4 regions of the Desulfocurvus sp. DL1XJH-121 genome follow, and region 1 is predicted to be linked to each of the others. Evidence: predicted binding sites of a transcription regulator. Region 1 holds the regulator's gene; each other region holds the start of a gene.

What was found. Region 1 encodes sigma-54, which starts transcription at its own class of promoters, with help from an activator protein. Its sites were predicted from a motif close to CTGGCACGGNNNNTGCTT; they were not measured.
Region 2: the regulator sigma-54 is predicted to act here: its motif matches at 1,859-1,876, upstream of ACYYG1_RS13980 (YeiH family protein).
Region 3: the regulator sigma-54 is predicted to act here: its motif matches at 1,964-1,981, upstream of ACYYG1_RS01150 (Spy/CpxP family protein refolding chaperone).
Region 4: the regulator sigma-54 is predicted to act here: its motif matches at 1,849-1,866, upstream of ACYYG1_RS02010 (UxaA family hydrolase).

What each region holds. Positions count from the first base shown of each region.
Region 1 covers NZ_JBTVWW010000007.1:27,823-32,767, reverse strand. The annotation lists gene ACYYG1_RS06570 (PTS sugar transporter subunit IIA) at 1-417, opposite strand, end outside; gene rapZ (RNase adapter RapZ) at 472-1,374, opposite strand; gene ACYYG1_RS06560 (PTS sugar transporter subunit IIA) at 1,379-1,828, opposite strand; gene hpf (ribosome hibernation-promoting factor, HPF/YfiA family) at 1,832-2,368, opposite strand; gene rpoN (RNA polymerase factor sigma-54) at 2,470-3,918, opposite strand; gene lptB (LPS export ABC transporter ATP-binding protein) at 4,129-4,851, opposite strand; gene ACYYG1_RS06540 (LptA/OstA family protein) at 4,851-4,945, opposite strand, start outside.
Region 2 covers NZ_JBTVWW010000022.1:17,053-21,997, forward strand. The annotation lists gene ACYYG1_RS13980 (YeiH family protein) at 24-1,772, opposite strand; gene ACYYG1_RS13985 (carboxymuconolactone decarboxylase family protein) at 2,244-2,624, opposite strand; gene ACYYG1_RS13990 (LysR substrate-binding domain-containing protein) at 2,731-3,642, shown strand; gene ACYYG1_RS13995 (hypothetical protein) at 3,720-3,923, opposite strand; gene ACYYG1_RS14000 (hypothetical protein) at 3,982-4,257, opposite strand; gene ACYYG1_RS14005 (hypothetical protein) at 4,296-4,541, opposite strand; gene ACYYG1_RS14010 (PilZ domain-containing protein) at 4,703-4,945, shown strand, end outside.
Region 3 covers NZ_JBTVWW010000001.1:242,807-247,751, reverse strand. The annotation lists gene ACYYG1_RS01160 (glycosyltransferase) at 1-704, shown strand, start outside; gene ACYYG1_RS01155 (glycosyltransferase) at 701-1,831, shown strand; gene ACYYG1_RS01150 (Spy/CpxP family protein refolding chaperone) at 2,033-2,581, shown strand; gene ACYYG1_RS01145 (two-component system sensor histidine kinase NtrB) at 2,700-4,562, shown strand; gene ACYYG1_RS01140 (sigma-54-dependent transcriptional regulator) at 4,559-4,945, shown strand, end outside.
Region 4 covers NZ_JBTVWW010000002.1:109,944-114,888, reverse strand. The annotation lists gene ACYYG1_RS02020 (UxaA family hydrolase) at 1-1,061, opposite strand, end outside; gene ACYYG1_RS02015 (UxaA family hydrolase) at 1,062-1,358, opposite strand; gene ACYYG1_RS02010 (UxaA family hydrolase) at 1,985-2,275, shown strand; gene ACYYG1_RS02005 (UxaA family hydrolase) at 2,312-3,472, shown strand; gene ACYYG1_RS02000 (nickel pincer cofactor-dependent isomerase, group 22) at 3,490-4,743, shown strand; partial or broken gene larC (nickel pincer cofactor biosynthesis protein LarC) at 4,777-4,945, shown strand, end outside.

The DNA of each region.
Region 1 (4,945 bases):
GCGCAACACTTCCCCGGCCACAACGATGCCCTGCATGCCTGCGTTCTTGGCCTCCTCGGCCACCTTGGCCAGGGACATGGAGCGCATGCCCAGGACCTTCAGCAGCATGGGCAGATTGACCCCGGTGATGACCTCCAGCTTGTAGGTCCCGAGCAGGGACAGGGAGATGTTCGTGGGCGTGCCCCCGAACATGTCCGTGAGGATCAGCACCCCGGCCCCGGCGTCCACGGACTCCACGGCCTTTTTCAGGGACTCCACGATCTCGTCCATGCCGTGGCCCATGTCCACGGGCACCGCCCGGCAGCCTTTCTGCTGCCCAAGGATCATCTCCGCGGCCGCGAGAAGGTGCTCGCCGTAATCCGTGTGCGTGGCCACGACCACGCCCACGTCCTTGGATTTGTTGTCTTGGCTGCTCATTATGATGATGGTCCGGACTGACTCGCCTGCCCGCGGCCCACCCCGACGGGGCCGCTATTCGAGATCAAGGTGGCGGTGTTCGAGAAAGACTGCATAATCCGAGTCGGCCAAGGAGTCAAAGACCGCCTTGGCCACGGCCACGGAACGATGCCGCCCGCCCGTGCAGCCGAAGGCCACGGTCAGGCGATAGCGGCCCTCGCGGGCGTAGCACGGCAGGACGAATTTGAGATAATCGAGCTGCTTGTCAAGAAACCCGGTCCCGATCTCGGAACGCAGCACGAAATCGGCCACGGGCTTGTCCAGCCCGGAATAGGGACGCAGGCTCTCGTCGAAATAGGGGTTGGGCAGAAAGCGCAGGTCGAAGAGCATGTCCGCGTCCGTGGGCACACCGTGCTTGAACCCGAAGGACAGGACGTAGACCCGCAGGCCCCAGCGCTTCTCCTTGAGGAAATTCCACTTCTCCTGCAGGAAGCGGCGCAGGTCGTGGATGGAATAGCCGGAGGTGTCCACCACCAGCTCGGCGCGCTCGCGCACTCTCCAGAGCAGCTTGCGCTCCTCCTCCACGGCGCGCTCCAGGCCGTAGGCGCCCTCCAGGGGATGGGGCCGCCTGGTGGCCGCATAGCGCCGCAGCAGCACGGGGGCGCTGCATTCCACGAACACCACGCGGGGCGTGACGCCCATCTCCCGCAGCCGGGAGAGCATGGCCTCCCACTGGGCCTTGAAATTCTCGACCCGCACGTCCAGGCCCAGGGTCAGGCCCCGGTGGGACATGTGCGGCTCGCGGACGAACAGGCCGACCATCTCGGGGATGACCGTGGGCGGCAGGCCGTCCACGGTGAGGAAGCCCAGGTCCTCGAAGACCTTGAGGGCCGTGGACTTTCCCGCGCCGGAAAGCCCGGTGAGGATGATGACGGGAAACGTCGATGCTTCCGCCGCCTGCGCTCCCCGTTCGTCCATGCCCCTAGGCCCCCTTCACCAGACGCCAGAGATCCTCGGCGTCGTCCGCCACGAGGAAGGCCTTGCGGAACTGGTCGTCCTTGAGCAGGCGCGAGATGTGGGCCAGAACCCGCAGATGCATCCCGGCCACCTGCTCCGGCGCGAGCACCAGGAAGAAGATGCGGCAGGGTTTGTGGTCCAGGGCCTCGAATTCCACGCCCTCCTCGCTGCGTCCCACGGCCACCAGGATGTTCTCGATGTTCTCGAGCTTCCCGTGGGGGATGGCGATACCGTCCCCGATGCCCGTGGTGCCGAGCTTCTCGCGCTCCTGCAACACAGCCAGGGCGGCCTTCTGGTCCAGGCCCTGCTCCCGCTGCGCCACCGCAGCCACAAGCTCGGCCAGGACCTCAGTCTTGGTCCTGGCCGAGAGTGTGGGCAATACCAAATCCTTATCCAGCAAATCTCCAAGCTTCATTCGCTACATCCCAGGGTCGATGAGACCGTAATCGCCGCTCTTGCGGTTGTAGATGACGTTGACGCGATCGGTCTCCGCGTTGAGGAAAACAAGAAACTCATAGCCCTTGGACTCCAGCTGCATGGCGGCCTCGTCCACGTTCATGGGCTTGGGCTCGTAGGAGTCGGTGGCCTGGATGGCGGGCACGCGCTCGCCCTCTCCGGAATCGGAGAAGCTGATCACGTCCATGCGCACGGATCCGCGCTTGCGCCTGATGTCCTTGGCCTTTTCCCGTGCCTTGCGCACCTGGGCGTCCAGCTTGTCCAGCACCAGGTCCACGGTGGAATACATATCCTCGGACTCTTCGTTGGCGGACAGGTTCAAATCGTCTCCCGTGAAAACCACATCGGCCTTTTGCCGGAACTTGTCCACGGACAGATTGACCAGAAGGGAGGCGTTTTCCGTCCTTGCGTACTTGAAGAGCTTCTCGAAACGATTCTTGGCGTACTTCTTCAGATGGTCGGAGGGTTCGAAATTCTTGAAGTTGAAATTGATCTGCATGGGCGTCCTCCTAACTTGAGGTGAAGAACACCGGGGATTCCCGGTCATCTTCAGTGTAGGACGAAACCAAACCAAAATAAAGGGACCAGGAGGCGGGCAGATCAAAAAATCTGTTTGCGCTTGGAGGACGAAAGAATACCCAGTGCGCTGCGGTACTTGGCCACGGTGCGCCGGGCGATGTTGATCTGCAGGTCGTCCTTGAGCATGTCCGCCAGCTTTTCGTCGGACAGGGGCCTGCGCGGGTCCTCCTTGTCGATGAAATCCTTGATCATGGCCTTCACGGACTCGCTGCCAACTTGGCTGCCGTCGTCCAGGTCCAGGGCGCTGTTGAAGAAGAACTTCAGCTCGAACACGCCGTGGGGCGTGGACACGTACTTGCTGGTGGTGATGCGGCTGATGGTGGACTCGTGCATCTCGATGTCGTCGGCCACGTCCTTGAGGATCAGAGGCCTGAGCTTGCGGACACCGTGGCGGAAGAACTCGCCCTGGAAGCGCACGATGCTCTCCATGACCTTGTACAGGGTGCGCTGGCGCTGGTAGAGGCTCTTCATCAGCCAGACCGCCGAGCGCATGCGGTCCTGCATGTACTCCTTCTCGTTGGAGCTGCGGGTCTTGACCGCGTCCACGTAGTAGGGGCTGATCTGCAGCCGGGGCATGCCGTCCTCGTTGAGCACGATGACGAACTCGCCGTCGTACTCGTACACGAACACGTCGGGGGAGACGTACTGCGGCTCGCTGCCAGCGAAGGAAGACCCGGGCATGGGGGCCAGGCTCTTGATGACGTCCAGGTACGCCTTGAGCTCGTCCATGGAAAGCTTGAACTTGCGCGCGATGGGCTTGTAGCGGCGCTTCTCCAGGTCCTCCAGGTGGTCGGAGACCAGGGAGACGAGAATGGGGTCGTCCAGGCCCAGGGCGTCCATCTGCACCAGCAGGCATTCGCGCGGGGAGCGCGAGGCCACGCCCAGGGGGTCGAAACGCTGCATGCGCAGGATAACGGATTCCACCACCTGGGGGGAGACCCCGCAAAATTCGGCCAGTTCGTCGGTTTCGGCGCGCAGGTAGCCCAGGCCGTCGAGGTTGCCGATGACGACCTCGCCCACGGCGGCTTCCTCGGGGGTGAAGTCGGAGAGCCTGAGCTGCCAGTCCAGATGGCTTTCCAGGGACGGCTTGGAGGACAGGCGCGCCTCAAAGGACATGCCCTCCTCCGGCGTCTCGTACTCCCGCATCTGGACCTGTTTGGCCGTGGAGGAGAACTCGCCGAGGTAGCTTTCCCACTCGGCGCTCTTGATGAGCTCCTGCTCCACGTTCACGGGCTCGGAATCCCCGCGGGTCTCGGACGGCGTCTCGGCGCGGTCCTGGACGGCCTCGCGGGCCTCCTCGGACATCTCCTCGGGCTTTTCCTCCAGCAGGGGGTTCTCCAGCAGCTCCTGCTGGACCATGTCCACCAGTTCCAGGCGCGAGAGCTGCAGCAGCTTGATGGCCTGCTGCAGCTGGGGGGTCATGACCAGCTGCTGAGAAAGCTTGAGTTGCTGTCTGAGTTCAAGTCCCATATCGAGGAGTACGCCTTCCCTATGCGGAGTATGCCCGCGGTTCACTCAAAGGCGCCCGGGAAACCCCCCGGGCTGCCGCGCCGTGAGCCGAATGTGAAATACCGAACGCTCCAGACCCGGACGCAGGGTGACCATGCCATAGTCCGTCGAACCTTGCAACACCGATGGCAAGGTTTTTGAATGTAAATTTAGAAATGTGAAAACAAGATCTTAGAGACTGAAGCCTTCGCCGAGATAGACTTTTCTCGCCTTCGGGTCTTCGATAATTTGCGCAGGGGTGCCGGCCAGAATAATCCGGCCTTCGTACACGAGATAGGCCCTGTCACAGATGCGCAGGGTCTCGCGCACGTTGTGGTCGGAGATAAGAACGCCAATACCCTTCTCCTTCAATCCCCGCACGATGCCCTGGATGTCGTCCACGGCGATGGGGTCGATGCCGGCGAAGGGCTCGTCCAGAAGCATGAATTTGGGGTCCAGGATCAGGGCCCGGGCGATCTCCAGCCTGCGCCGCTCGCCACCGGAGAGGTGCATGGCCTTCTGGTCCGCCAGACGGGTGATGCCCAACTCCCTGAGCAGGGAGTCGGCCTTGGCCTTCTGCTCCGCCGGGGTGAGGCGCGTGTGCTCCAGGATGATCTCCAGGTTCTGGCGCACGGAGAGCTTGCTGAACACCGAACTCTCCTGAGGCAGGTAGGACAGGCCCAGGCGCGCCCGGTCGTGCAGGGGCAGGCCCGCCAGTTCGTGGTCGTCCAGGCGCACGTGCCCGCCGTTGGGTTTGACCAGGCCCACCAGCATGTAGAACGTGGTGGTCTTGCCCGCGCCGTTGGGGCCCAAGAGGCCCACGACCTCGCCCTGCTCCACGTTGAGGCCGATGTCGTGCACCACCTCGCGCTGGCCGTACCGCTTGAGAAGCGCCTCGGCGCTGAGCACGGACACTACTTCTTCCCTTCCTTGCCGGAATCCTTGCCCTGGTCCGCCGGGGTGAAGAACACGGCCTCCACCTGGGCGTCGCGGGTGCCCTCGACCTCGC
Region 2 (4,945 bases), on a different contig from region 1:
CCCGGGCCGGTATCTTGCGGAGGCTAGATCTGGGCGGTGATCTCGGGGAACACCAGGTAGAACATGACGTAGGCCATGGTCAGGGTCAGGATCAGGTTCAGGCTCTGACCGCAGACGTACAGGATCAGGGGCTTGCCGCCCTTGAAGTAGGAGCTCAGCTCACGGAAGTTCGTGGCCAGGCCGATGGCGGCGAAGCTCAGGCAGAAGAACCAGCCGCGGAAGATCTTGGTCCAACCGCGGATGACGCCCTGGTCGATCATGGTGTAGCCGGCGTCGGAGCCCATGCCGGAGGACAGCACGGACATCAGGATGGAGGCGGCCAGGAAGCCCAGCACGAACTTGGGGAAGCGGTGCCAGATCTCGATCCAGCCCACGGACTGGCCTTCCTGGCACTCGACCTTGGCGCACCAGTACACGGCCACGCCGAAGGCGGTGACGCCGATGAGCACGTTCTGGATCATCTTGATGGTGGCGGCCACGTACAGGGCCTTCTCGGACAGGAACGCGCCCGCAGCGGCCACGGCGCCCGTGGCGTCGATGGTGCCGCCCATCCAGGCGCCGCCCAGGATGTAGGGCATGCCCACGGCCTTGATGAAGGCCGGCATGGCGATCATCATGATGGAGGTGAAGACCAGGGACAGGCCGATGGACAGGGTCAGCTCCTCCTTCTTGGCGCGGCAGGCCGCGGCCGTGGCGATGGCCGCGGAGGTGCCGCACACGCTCATGTCCGCGGAGATGACCATGTTCAGGGTCTTGGACGGAATCTTCAGGACCTTCTGGCCGAAGATGAAGGTGGAGATGAGTACGATGGGCGTGACCACCCAGGCCACGAAGATGCCGGGCACGCCGATGGAGATGATCTTGTTGAAGAGCACCTCGGCGCCCAGCAGCACCAGGCCGGTCTTGATGTAGTACTCGACCTCCAGGCCGGGCTTGACCCACTTGGGGGTGCCCACGGTGTTGGAGATGAGCATGCCGAAGAAGATGGCCCAGGCGGCGTCGCCGATGCCGTAGTGCTTCATGGTCGCCTGTCCGGCCATGAGGTAGGACAGCACGCCCACGAGGAAGACCACGATGTAGCCCTTGAAGAAAGCCACGGGGTCCTTGCCCATGAACTTGATGGCGAAGGAAAAGAACAGGCCCACGGCGATCATCAGCCCGAACAGGGACGGGAACAGGTTGTAGGGCTTGTTATGCGCCTTCTTCTTGGCCTTGCCCGTCTTGGTCTTGGCCTTGCGCCATTGGCCGATCTGGTCGTCGGCAGCCTGGTTCAGCTGGGCGTTCTTGAAGCTCGCGGCAGCGGCGGCTTCCTCGGCTACCAGGGCGGCTGCCAGAGCCTCCTTTTCCGTGGCCTTGGCGGCCTCGTACTTGGGCATGTTCTTGGCGTTGAGCGCGTCCGCCTGGGCCTGGTTCATCATGAAGGCGTCCAGGGGATTGGTCTTCCAGCCGTGGGGCTTGTGGGTGAAGGACGCGATGGCCTTGCCGATGGACGAGTCCTTGGCCTTGAGCTTGGACTTGGTGTCCTGGGCCTTGTAGTAGGCCACGGTCTTGAAAGGCGCGCGCGCGGCCTCGGCTTCCATGATGGCGTTGGCCTTGGCGAAGGTCTCCTTCATGTTCTCGGGCTGACGCGGGAGAAAGATCAGGAAACCAACCACCAGCAGGGCCAGGCCCAGCCAGATGGCCCAGTAGTCCTCCTTCTTCCACAGATCGGACCAGGCGCTCGATGCCTTGTCCACCACCACGTTGCTGTTCTGCTCAGTGTTCTCCGCCATAGCGCTCTCCTTGGTATTGATGATGATTTCCGGCCCTGCGGCGGGCCCTCCCCGCCGCACACCCCAATGCCGGACACCCCAGTACAAAGCAAAGGTTGTTCCAGCTTTTCACATGAATCAACACACTGATTTTATTATTTTTATTTACACAGACAAAAAGCATATCGCAAACCTTGGTTATTTTTTAAGCAAACAAAAGTTTGCGCTCGCCATGTCGAGAAACGCAGCCCCGTGAATGGATGCCGGGTCCGGAAATCGCGGGAAACGCCGCCACAAGGGGCTTCCCCCCTGTTTCGCAACCCGTTGCCCGATCCGGCCGCCGCGCGCGCCGCAACGCCCCGAACACGGTCATGGGAAACAAGGCGCAAGCCTCTCAATACCCGCCGCGCGCGGCCCAAGGCGCAAAAAAGCCCCGCCGTGGCGGGGCCGATGCAGCGGGGATGATCCTCGCCCTTTGACGAATCCGACGCCTCAGCGCCCGGGGCCGCGCCGCTTGAATATCTCCCCGGCCAGGAACAGGCCGTTCAGGGCGGCGGGGAATCCCGCGTACAGCCCCATCTGGATGATGGCTTCCACGACCTCTTCCCGGGTGCAGCCCACGTTCAGGGCCCCGTTGATGTGCACGTCCAGCTGCGGAGCCGCATGCCCCAGGGCGGTGAGCGCCGCCACGGTGCACAGCTCGCGCGTGCGCAGGTCCAGGCCGGGGCGGGCCATGATCTCTCCGAACCCGAACTCGATGATGTAGCGCCCCATGTCCGGGGCCAGATCCGCCAGGGCGTCCACCACCTTGCGGCCGCCCTCCCCGTCCACCTCGTTCAGGAGCGCCAGGCCCCGTTCATATCGTTCGTCCATGTCGCCCTCCTTGGGCTTGCGTTGCCGATGCGCAGACGATAGGGAGGGGCTATGGATATATCCAATATATTTTTGAATAGGAATTGATACACGGAGAATATCGATCATGGAGCTCAGGCAATTGCGCTGCTTCGTGGCCGTGGCCGAGGAGCTGCACTTCGGGCGGGCCGCCCAGCGGCTGAACATGTCCCAGCCGCCCCTGTCCCAGGGCATCCGGAAATTGGAGGATGAGCTGGGGACCGCCCTGTTCGTGCGCACCAGCCGCAGCGTGGCCCTGACCGGCGAAGGGGAATACCTGCTTGGGGAGGCGCGGACCATCCTGGAGCGCGCCCGGGAGGCGGCCCGCGCCGTAGGGCGCATGGGGCGCGGGGAACAGGGGATGCTGCGCCTGGGGGTCGTGGGCCCGGCCCTGGAGGGAGCCCTGCCCTGCGCCGTGGCCCTATTCCGGCGGAACCATCCCCTGGTGCGCGTCACCCTGGAGCAGCGGGGGACGCAGGAGCAGGCGCGCCTGATCCGGACCGGCGAGCTGGATCTGGGGGTCATGCGGCCCCACGGCCAGGAATTCGAGGGCCTGGAGAGCATGCACTGGCATACGGAGCCCTATGTGGCGGCCCTGCCCCAAGGGCACGCCCTGGCGGGCAAGGCGAAACTCCGGCTGGCGGACCTCAACGGCCAGACCCTGATCTTCTACCCCCGGGAATACCACGCCCGGCTCTATGATTCCATGCTGACCGCCCTGCACCGGGCCGGAGCCGTGCCCGAACTGCTGCACGCGGGCCTCTTGAAACACGCCTCCGTGGCCCTGGTGGCCGCGGGCCTGGGCCTGGCCCTGCTGCCCGAGTCCATGTCCCTGGCCCCGAGACCGGGGGTGGCCTACCGCCCCCTGGAAGATGGCCTGCCCCTGGTCCAGTACCGGCTGGCCTGGCGGCGCGGCGACGATTCGCCTCTGGTGCGGCGTTTCCGGGAGGTCATGGCCGCCGAAAGAGACGCCTGCGCGGGCAGTCTGAAAACGGAATGAGGGAAAAAAAAGACAAGGGCGCGGACGCGCCCTGAGACGGGGCCGCGAGGCCCCGGAAAAACCCGTTCGGCCCCGGCTCAGGCCGAGACCGTGAACACTTTGCCCGTGGCCTCCTCGGCCAGGGTCTTCTTGTCGCGCAGGTCCGTCAGCATGCCGGGGTAGCGGTCGACCTTCTCGCGCACGATGTCCACATATTCCCGCAAATTGCGCGAGGTGCTGCTGTGGCTGGCCACGGACATCTCGCTGGCCATAGTCAGGACGTTCACATTCTCGACCGACATGGGCAACCTCCCCCTCCGCGCGGACCGATCCCGCGCGGGAAATCATCCTTTTCAGCCCCTAGGGCTCCACTTTCTCGTTCTTGGTGGCTTTGATGAGCAGGCGGATCAGGGCCTGGTTCTCGCGCACGTCCTTTTCCAGGGACGCGTTCTTGTCCTCCAGCTTCTGCATCAGCAGTTGCAGGGCCGTGACCTTCTTCTCCAGCTCGTCCACCTGGGCCTGAAGCTTCTTGATCCGGGTCCTGGCCCCCTCGTCCACGTCGCGGGCCAGGGCCGGAGCGGCCAGGACCGCCGCCAGGGCCAGCGCCGCGGCCAGGGCGCACACAGTCCGTCTCATTCCATACCTCCCGGCCCCCCGTCGCGCGGGGCGAGCCGTCAAATCCTGCTCTGCAGGAGGAATCCCTTGATGATCTCCGGGACCTTGTTCGCGCCGGGCGTGGGGTGCGGATCTCCGTAGTCCGGGAGGCCGATGTCGTCGGACAGGCGCTTGCCCCGGAGCATCTCCCCCCAGTTCGTGGTCACCGGATCACGACGCAACAGCGTCTTGTCCATCTCTATGTTCCAGCGCATCAGGGCTTCGCCGCTGCGCCGGCTGACTTCGGCCACCTGTTCTGCGGACACGGGGTCCTCCTTGCCGGGATCCTACCCCATGGGTCATTCCCATGCAACATCCGCCGCCCATGGGGGATCTCCTCATTTTGCCTGGGTGCGTTGACCGGAAACCGAACCAGGATGTATCATGCGTTCGTCATGTCCTGAATGTCCACTACTGAGATGCTACCATGACCGACGAAAGACGCAACAACGAACGCTTCGCACTTGCCAGCACCGATTTCGCCTGCCTGCTCGTGAAGGGAAAATACGAACTGTTCGGGACCATCGAGAACCTGAGCACGGGGGGCATCCTCCTGGCCATGTTCCCCGCAAGCCCTGCGGCCCGCCCCGTCCCGGGCGACGAGGTCGCGGTCCTGTCCGGCCCCAAGGTCCTGAACCCGCTGCTGGGCGAGCTGGCCGGGCGTGTGGCC
Region 3 (4,945 bases), on a different contig from region 1:
CGCGTTTCGACCGCGTGGTCTGCCAGTCCCGGGACATGCTGCGGGACATGGTGGACAATTTCGGGCTGCCCGAGTCCCGGGCCCGGGTGCTGAACAACCCCGTGGACGTGGACGCCGTGCTGGCCCGCGCGGACCAGGGCGCCCACGGCCTGCCGCCCGGGCGCGTGAACCTGCTGGCCGCGGGCAAGCTCATGCCCCAGAAGGGCTTCGACCTGCTGCTCGCGGCCCTGGCCCGCACCCGGAACCCGGCCCTGCACCTGACCATCCTGGGCCAGGGCCCGGAGCGGGAGAACCTGTTGGCCCTGTGCGCTCAGCTGGGGCTTATGGACCGCGTGACCCTGGCCGGCTTCCAGGAGAACCCCTATCCCTGGATGCGGGCCGCGGACCTCTTCGTGCTCAGCTCCCGGTTCGAAGGCTTTCCCAACGTGGTCCTGGAGGCCCAGGCCTGCGGAACCCCGGTCCTGGCCTTCGACTGCCCCGGGGGGCTTTCGGAGATCATGCGCCCCGGTGTGAACGGCTGGCTGGTACCCGAGGGCGACGTGGCCGCTTTGGCCCGGGGCCTGGAGAAGTACGCCCGGGTCCGCCCGGGGCCCGAGGCCGTGCGCGCCACGGTGACGGAGCGCTACGGGGTCCGGGCCATCGCCGGGCGGTACGCCGACCTGCTGGAGGAAGCCGTGGCCTCGCGCGCGGGAGGGCGGCCGTGATCCGGGTTCTGCACGTCATCACCGGCCTGAACACGGGCGGCGCCGAGGCCATGCTGGCCAAGCTCGTGGGCGCCATGGACCGCGCGGAATTCGAGTCCCACGTGGTCTGCCTGCTGGAGCCCGGGCCGCTGGAGGTTGCGGTGCGCGCGGCGGGGGTGCCCGTGACGAGCCTGGGGCTTTCGCGCGGCACGGCCAATCCCATGGCCCTGTTCCGGCTGGCCGGAATCCTGCGCCGCGAACGGCCGGACGTGGTCCAGACCTGGCTCTATCACGCGGACCTGCTGGGCTTGGCCGCCTCGGCTCTGGCCCGCCAGGGCACGGTGGTCTGGAACCTGCGCTGCTCGAACATGGACTTTTCCCATTCCGGCCGCCTCACGCGGCTGGTGGTGCGCCTCAACGCCCGGCTCTCGCGCCTGCCCGCGGCCGTGGTGGCCAACTCGTCCAACGCCGTGGCCGTGCATCACGACATGGGCTACTGGCCCCGGCGTTTCGAGGTCATTCCCAACGGTTTCGACCTTGGGTGCTTCGTGCCCGATCCCCGGGCCGGGGCCTGGCTGCGGGCCGAGCTGAACATCCCGGCGGACGCGCCCTTGGTGGGCATGGCCGCGCGCTTCGACCCCCAGAAGGACCACGCCACCCTGCTGCACGCTACGGCCGAACTGCTGGCGGACATGCCCTCGGTGCACCTGGCGCTCTGCGGCAGCGGGGTGGACGACGAGAACGCCCCCCTGCGTTCCCTGGTGGATAGCCTGGGCCTGCGCAGCAACGTGCATCTCCTGGGGCCGCGCCAGGATATGCCCCGCGTGGCCGCCGCCCTGGACGTGAGCGTCCTGTCCTCGGCCTACGGCGAGGGCTTCCCCAACGTGGTGGGCGAGGCCATGGCCTGCGGCGTGCCCTGCGTGGTCACGGATACCGGCGATTCGGCCGCTGTGGTGGGCGATACGGGCGTAGTGGTGCCTCCGCGCGACCCCAGGGCCCTGGCCGGGGGGCTGCTGCGGCTCCTGGGCATGGCCCCGGACGAGCGCGCCGCCCTGGGCGCGGCTGCCCGCAGGCGCATCCAGGAGCGCTACTCCCTGGCGGCCGTGGCCGCGCGCTACCAGGATCTGTACCGCAGCCTCACCGCATGACGCGCGTCCGGGAAAATTGGTGAATACACTTGCACAAATGTGCAATCCATGTTGTGCTGTGCATTGCACAAGTGGGTGCGGGCTGTAGGAGTTGTGTTTAGGCAACTTCTTTGAAAAGCTTAATTTCTTTCTTTGGCACGGGCTGTGCTACATGGTGGTCAAACACACAGGAACCCTTTCCTGAACATAAGGAGAAACACCATGAATCGCAGAACCCTGATCATGACCCTGGCGGCCTTGATGGTCATTTCCCTCTCCGCGGTGGCCTATGCCGGCCGTGGCGGCGGTCCCGGATGGGGCGGAGGCCCCGGCTACGGCTGCCCCGGCTGGGGCGCCCAGGGCGACTACGGCGTCCAGGCCCTGAGCCCCGAGCAGAAGGAGAAGCTCGACGTCCTGAGGACCGAGCATCTGAACAAGGTGGCCCCCCTGCGCAAGGATATCTACGCCAAGGGCTATGAGCTCGAGTCCCTGATGGTGGACCCCGCCGCCAACGCCGCGAAGATCAAGTCCGTGTCCAAGGAGCTCGGCCAGCTCAAGGGCAAGCTGTTTGAGGAGCGCACGGCCTTCCGCGCCGGGCTCGTCACCCTGGGCGTCGAGGACTACGGTCGCGGCCACATGGGCCCCGGCTTCGGCCGCCACCATCGCGGACGCGGCTTCGGCCCCCAGAACTGCCCCGGCTTCGGCCCCGGCCAGGGCTACGGCATGGGAATGGGCATGGGCCCGAATGTTGACGACGAACCCGCCGGCTAGATGACGAACGAACGGAAAACGACATCCATCCTTTCCGACGCTACGGCCCGGAGCACCGCCTAGGAGGCGGGGCTCCGGGCCCATCGAATTTTGATCCGGGCGCGGGGAGAAACACGACATGGACATAGGCCTCAAAGTCAGGGACAGGAGCTTTTTGTTCGGCGCCACGCTGGCGCTGGTGCTCCTGGGCCTTGGCCTTTCCTTCCTCACTTTCCAGAGCCTCAGGCGGCAGCGCGAGACCGTGGAGGAACACATGTTCCTGGCCTCGCAGTCCATCCTGCGAGGCATCGAGGGCGCCCTGGCCCGCGAGCTGCGGGACCACCTGCCCCGGCTGCTCAGGCGGCGCATGCACGGCGGCGCCCCGGGCGGGCACATGCGGCCCGAGGCGCCCGACGGCATCCCCGGCGAGATCCTGCGCAACCTGCCCGGCGGGCTCCTGGACGGCCGCGACGCCAAGACCCGCATCGAGGAGATGTTTACCGAGTTGGCCGCCGAGGGCGACGTGGAGTTCATCGCCCTCTACGCCCGCCAGGACGCCCTGCTTAGCGGCGTGACCCAGGACAAGGACAAGGAGCTGCCCAAGCTGCCCGCCTCGGCCTGGCGGCAGCTGTCCACGGCCGGGTTCTGGGCGGCCATGTACACCGGCGGGCGGCGGGAGATGTTCGTCTCCAGCATCCGCCTGCGCCCCAGCTTGGCCCGGCTCTGCACCCTGGATTCCTCCCTGGACTGCCCGCCCGGGGCCCCGGCCTTCCCCGTGCTGGTTGTGGGGATGGACCCGGGCAAGCATCTGGATAATTTCAAGAAGTTCAAGCGCGCGGCCCTGTTGCAGACGGGCTACGTGCTGCTGGTGGCCCTGTTCCTCTGGGGTCTGGCCGTGGCCTACCTGCGCCGCCGCGACCAGGGTCGCGCCCTGCACCGCCTGGAGACCTTCCATTCCAGGCTCCTGGACACCATGCCCGACGGGCTGGTGACCCTGGATTCCGGGGGCGTGATCCTGGCGGCCAACCCGGCGGCAACGCGCCTGCTGGGCGGGGGCGAGGAGCTGGTGGGCACGCGCTGGGACGAGCTGCCCCTGGTGGGCGGAGCGGGCTGGAGCGGCGCGCACACCGGCGTTTCGGACACGGGCTGGGTGCAGTACGAGGCCGGGGGCCGCAGCCTGGAGCTGTTGTCCGCGCCCATCCCCGACGAGGCCACGGAGGAGGGCGGGGGCGAACGCCTGCTCCTGGTGCGCGACCGCACGGAGTTGAAGGCCCTGGAGGAGGACCTCAGCGAGGCCAAGCGCCTGGCCGCCATCGGCCGCCTGGCCGCGGGCCTGGCCCACGAGATCCGCAACCCCCTGTCCGCTTTGAGGGGCTTCGCCCAGTTCTTCCAGAAGAAGCTCAAGGGCCGCGAGCCTGAGGAACAGTACGCGGACACCATGGTCCGCGAGGCCGACCGGCTGGACAAGGTCATCACGGACCTGTTGTTCCTGTCCCGGCCCCGCGAGCCCGAGCTGTGCCACGTGGACCTGGCGGCCCTGGGCCGCAGCCTGGAGAACCTCCTGCGCTTCGACTTGGAGCACGCCGACGCCGATTTCTCCATGGACATCCGGGAGCCCCGGGTCATGGCCGACGCGGATATGCTCAAGCAGGCGTTGCTCAACCTGGTGCTCAATTCCCTGGCCGCCGTGGAGCGGGTGGACGAGCCCGGGCGCATCGTCCTGTCCAGCGAGGCCGAGGGGGGCATGTTGGCCCTGTCCGTGGCGGACAACGGCCCGGGCATGCTGCCCGAGGAGCGCGAGCACGCCCTGGAGCCGTTCTTCACCTCCAAGAAGCAGGGCACGGGCCTGGGCCTGGCCATCGTGCACCGCATCGCCCGCGACCACGGCGGGCACGTGGAAATCCGCACGCAATGCGACGGTCCGGAGCGCGGCACTCAGGTGCGCCTGCTGCTGCCGCTGCGCAAAGCCGCGAAACATGACAACCAGGGGAGTGGATCATGATCATGGCCGCAGAGCACCGCAAACGCGCGCTGGTCGTGGACGACGAACCGGCACTGCGCCTGATGGTGGGAGCCGTGCTGCGCGACGAGGGCTGGGAGGTCCTGGAGGCGGGCAGCGCCGAGGAGGCTCTGGACATGCTGCCCCAGGCCGCGCCCGACGTGGTGCTCCTGGACATGCGCATGCCCGGCATGGACGGCTTGGAGGCCCTGGGCGCGCTGCGCAGCAAGCTGCCGGGCGCGCCCGTGGTCATGCTCACGGCCTACGGCACCGTGGGCCACGCTGTGGACGCCATGAAGCGCGGGGCCTTCGACTATCTGACCAAGCCCGCGGACAACGAGGAACTCGTGGCCGTGCTGGGCAAGGCCTATGAATATTCGCGCCTG
Region 4 (4,945 bases), on a different contig from region 1:
ATGATCTCGCTGGCCGAGAAATCCATGTCCATGTTGGTCTTGGCGTAGGTCCTGGGGTTGCCCGTCATGTACAGGGTGGGGGTGACGAGGCCCGCGCTGGCGGTGGGCATCATCATGCGGTCCGGGAACCAGCCCCCGCCGACCTGGAAGATGCTCAGGGCCGACCCGGCGGCGGCGAAGCCCAGGAACAGGGTGGCCGACGACATCCAGGAATCCATGAAGTGGAGCCCCGGCCCGGCCGGAATCTCGCCGTAGCGAAGGCTGCTGGACAGGGGCATGTGCCCGGACTTCGCGATGGCGCCCAGGGACTTCTCCTCCAGGGTGGTCAGACCAGCTTGGATATTGGCAGGGATGGGGTTGATGGTGCGGATGTCCTCGCCCGTGGCCTTGGCCTCGTCCTCCACCCGCTTCACGGCGGCCAGGAACGTCTCGCGCTGCTTGTCGTCGTTGAAGCGCCTGGCCACGATGTGGTCCGCGCCGATGACTTCCGTGGTTTCGGCGAACATGGCCGTGCCCCCGGCCTCCACCAGCCGATCGAACAGGTAGCCTACGGTGGGGTTGCCGGCCATGCCCGAGGTCGCGTCGGAGTAGCCGCACTTCACGCCCATGCACAGGCGGCCGAGGTCCACGGTCTCCCGCCGGCATTCGCTGGCCTTGCGGGCCAGGTGGCGGGCCTTGAGCAGGGCCTTGCCCAGGGCCTCGTAGGCCCCGCCCGGGCAGTCTTCCAGGAAGACCGAGTCCACCGGCTTGCCCGTGGCGTATATCTCGTCCACCATGGCTTCGCGCGTGAACTCGGGGTAGCCGCCGTTGCTCTTGATGCCCATGATCAGCACGGCGCCCACGTTGGGGTTCTTGGCCAGGCCCACGATGGTCCGGGCGATGGTCGCGCGGTCTTCGGAGTCGCGGCCGTTTTCGTTGGGCGGAATGAATATCTTCGAGTTGCGGACGAGTTTGGCCACCTGGTCGGCCAGCACCCCGATGCCCCTGCCGTTGGGAAGGATAAGAGTGTAGTTGCGGATGCCCACTTTCCCGTCTGGGCGCACATAACCTTGGAATTCCATCTATTTGGCCCCTTTGAGATCGCCACGGCCCCGATTGCCTGCAACGTTGTGGATGTGAACGCATTCGCCGGCGGAGATCGGTTTCGAGGCGACTCCGATAACCTCGCCATACTTGACGACGGGCGCGTCCACGGCGATGTCCTTGATGGCCATCTTGAATCCAAACGGGACGTCGCCCATGGCCTTCAGTTCCTGCGTCTTGCCATTGAGCGTGTAAACAACGCTCTCTCCTGTGCAGATGTCTTCTATGGCATTGCCGACATTGTCTGCTTCACCTATTACCACTATTGCCTTCATACATTACTCTCCGCGTTAAGCGCCCTACATCAGACGATTCACCGAAATCCACATTGGATGCGTAAAGTCCTAACTAGAAGGAGTCTGATGTTCATCTTCTGCCCCTTGTGCAATAACGCGGCCAAAATGCGTAAAATACGATAACACGTCAATATTACACGCTATTTCAGCGCTTCAACACCTGTCCTGATTATTTCCGGGACCCGCGCTGTCGTTCAAATTGAAACATCTTTCGCCTGGAACCGTTCACCGTGAACGACAGTCTTTGCGATTTTTCCCCGCCCAGCCGACAACCCTGTAGGATTTCACCCGTCTTTCGCGGCCCGGGCCCCGCCCCGCCTCGCGTCTTTCAATATGAGAACGTCACGAACCGTAATGCGTTCACAATGAAAGGCTTCTGTGGCCCCGGCAGGGCCCAGAAAGGTCAAAAGAGGTCGATCGATACATAAATTACGAATTAATTTAGGATATTAGAACAGCAATCCATACGCTGGCAAGCAAATTGCTTTTGTGTGGCGCCACAGGCGGCAGGCCCGGGGTCGGGAAGCGCGCCTCAACCCGTCGGGAAACCGGGAAACAGCGCTGTCGACGTGCCCGGCGGCCAACAACACACTGAAGGAGACACTATGAAACGCGACGCCATCATGCTTCGCCCCGAAGATAATGTGGCTACGGCCCTGCGGGCCCTGGAGGCGGGCAATCTCGCCATCGTCGGCGTCCACGACCGGCACCTGGAGATCCTCATGGCCCAGAGCGTGAGCTATGGGCACAAGTTCGCCACCAGGGACATCCGCAAGGGCGAAGACATCCTCAAGTACGGCGAGGTCATCGGGCGCGCCACCGACGACATCCCCGCCGGCGCCCACGCGCACGTGCAGAACATCGAAAGCCTGAGGGGCAGGGGCGACCGGAACTAGGAACCGCCGGCAACCCTCGGACACAAGGAGAACGATATGGATTTCATGGGATACAGAAGAACGGATGGCAGCGTGGGCACCCGCAACTACGTGGGCGTGCTGTCCACGGTGGTCTGCGCCAATGAAACCGCCATGGCCATCGCGGACAAGGTGGACGGCGCCGTGGCCTTCACGCATCTGCAGGGGTGTTGCCAGACCCCCATGGACGTGGAGCGCGTCACCGAAACCCTGATCGGCCTGGGCCGCAACCCGAACCTGGCCTCGGTCCTCCTGGTCAGCCTGGGCTGCGAGAGCACCGACGTGACGCGCGCCGCCGAGGAGATCCGCGCCTCGGGCAAGCGCGTGGAGGTCGTCGCCCTGCAGTCCCTGGGCGGCTCCTTCCGCACCATCGCCGAGGGCTCCCTGCTGGTCCAGGACATGGTCATGGAGGCCAGCACGGCCGAGCGCACGCCCTGCACGGCGGCCGACCTGGTGCTCGGGCTCAAGTGCGGCAGCTCCGACACCACCTCCGGCCTGGGCCCCAATCCCGCCCTGGGCGTGACCACCGATATGATGGTCGAGCGCGAGGCCAGCGTGATCATGGGCGAGGTCACCGAATTCATCGGCGCCGAGCACATCATGGCCAAGCACGCCAAGGACGAGGCCATGGGGCAGAAGATCATCGATTTCGTGGCGCGCATGGAGGCCGAAGCCAAGTCGGCGGGCTGCGACATCAGGGGCGGCCAGCCCACCGGCGGCAACATCAAGGGCGGCCTGACCACCATCGAGGAAAAATCCCTGGGCGCCATCGCCAAGGCGGGCTCCGCCCTGGTCCAGGACGTCTACGAATACGGCCAGCGCCCCACGACCAAGGGCCTGGTGATCATGGACTCCCCGGGCCGCGAGCCAGAGATCCTCACCGGCCTCGCGGCGGCGGGCTGCAACGTCATCGCCTTCACCACCGGGCTGGGCGCGCCCCAGGGATTCCCCTTCGTCCCGGTGGTCAAGATCACCGGAAACGAGCACACGGCCGTGCGCATGCGCGACCATATCGACCTGTCCGTGGCCGACGTCATCGAGGGCACTGAAACCCTGCCCCAGGCCGGGGGCCGCATCTACGACGAGGTCCTGAAGGTCGCGGGCGGCAAGTCCACCAAGGCCGAATTGTCGGGCTACACCAAGGCCATGAACATCTACGTCCGAGGCCCGGTCATCTGAACCCGGAGGAAAACGACATGGATATCCCCAAGATCGTGCGCATCAGACAGGCCCTGGACAGAACCACGCTGGAGGACCCGGCAGGGGCGGCGGCCGAACAGATCAGGGACCTGCTGGCGCGCAAGCCCGTGCGGCCCGGGGCCAAGGTCGCCCTCACGGCCGGGAGCCGGGGCATCGCGAACATAGTCCCCATCCTGCGCGCCGTGGCCCAGGCCTTCAAGGACGCCGGGGCCCGCCCGGTGATCATTCCGTCCATGGGGTCCCACGGGGGCGCCGCGGCCCAGGGTCAGGTCGCCGTCCTGGCCGAGGTGGACATCACCGAGGAGACCGTGGGCGCGCCCATCGAGTCGTGCATGGACACCGTGGTCGTCGGCGCCACCGAGGACGGCGTGCCCGTGCACCTGGACCGCACGGCCCTGGAATGCGACCACATCGTGCCCATCAACCGCATCAAGCCCCATACCGAGTTCAGCGGGCACATCGAGAGCGGCGTGTCCAAGATGATGGTCATCGGACTGGGCAACAAAAACGGCGCCGAGACCGCCCACCTCTACGCCGTGCGTTACGGCTACGAGCGGATTCTCATGACCTCGGCGCGGGTCATCCTGGACAACGCGCCCGTGCTGGCGGGCCTGGGCATCATCGAGAACGGCGTGGGCCAAACCGCGCAAGTGGCCCTGGTGGAACCGGAGAACTGGTTCGAAACCGAGCATGAACTGTTGGAGTCCGCCCACGAAAAATGCCCCAAGCTGCCCTTCGATCCCCTGGACGTGCTCCTCGTGGACGAGAGCGGCAAGCACATCAGCGGCACGGGCATGGATACCAAGGTCGTGGGTCGGATCATGAACATCTACGAAAAGCCCCTGACCTCCCCCCGCATCACCCGCATCGTGTTACGCGACTTGGCCAAGCCCAACGACGGCAACGTGCTGGGCATGGGCCTGGCCGACTTCATCACCCGCAAGGTGGCCGACCAGATCAACACCTTCAACACCAACATCAACTGCGTCACCGCCGTGACCCCGGAAAAGGGACGCATGCCGATTGTCTGCACAAACGATCGCCAGGCCCTGGAATACGCCATGGCCACGGCCGGCCCCATAACTCCCGAGGGCTTTCGCCTGGCCTGGATCCACAACACGTCCACCCTGGAGGAGATGTGGGTCTCCACGGCCCTGGCCGAGCAGTCCCGCAGCATGCCGAACATCGAAATCCTGGGGGGCCCCCAGGACATCCGCTTCAACGAGGCGGGCGACTTCGACGTCCCCTAAGCCATCAAGCAACTGCAACTACCTCCATCCTCCATGGAAAAGGCCCACGGGCCTTGGGCCGGGGCGCCGCATCGCCCCGGCCCAAAATTTCCAGCCCGGGATCGTGAAAGCCGGAGGCGACAGGCCATGAAAGTTCTCTTCTACGACCCCTTCGCCGGCATCAGCGGCGTCATGAACCTGGCGGCCATGATCGACCTGGGCG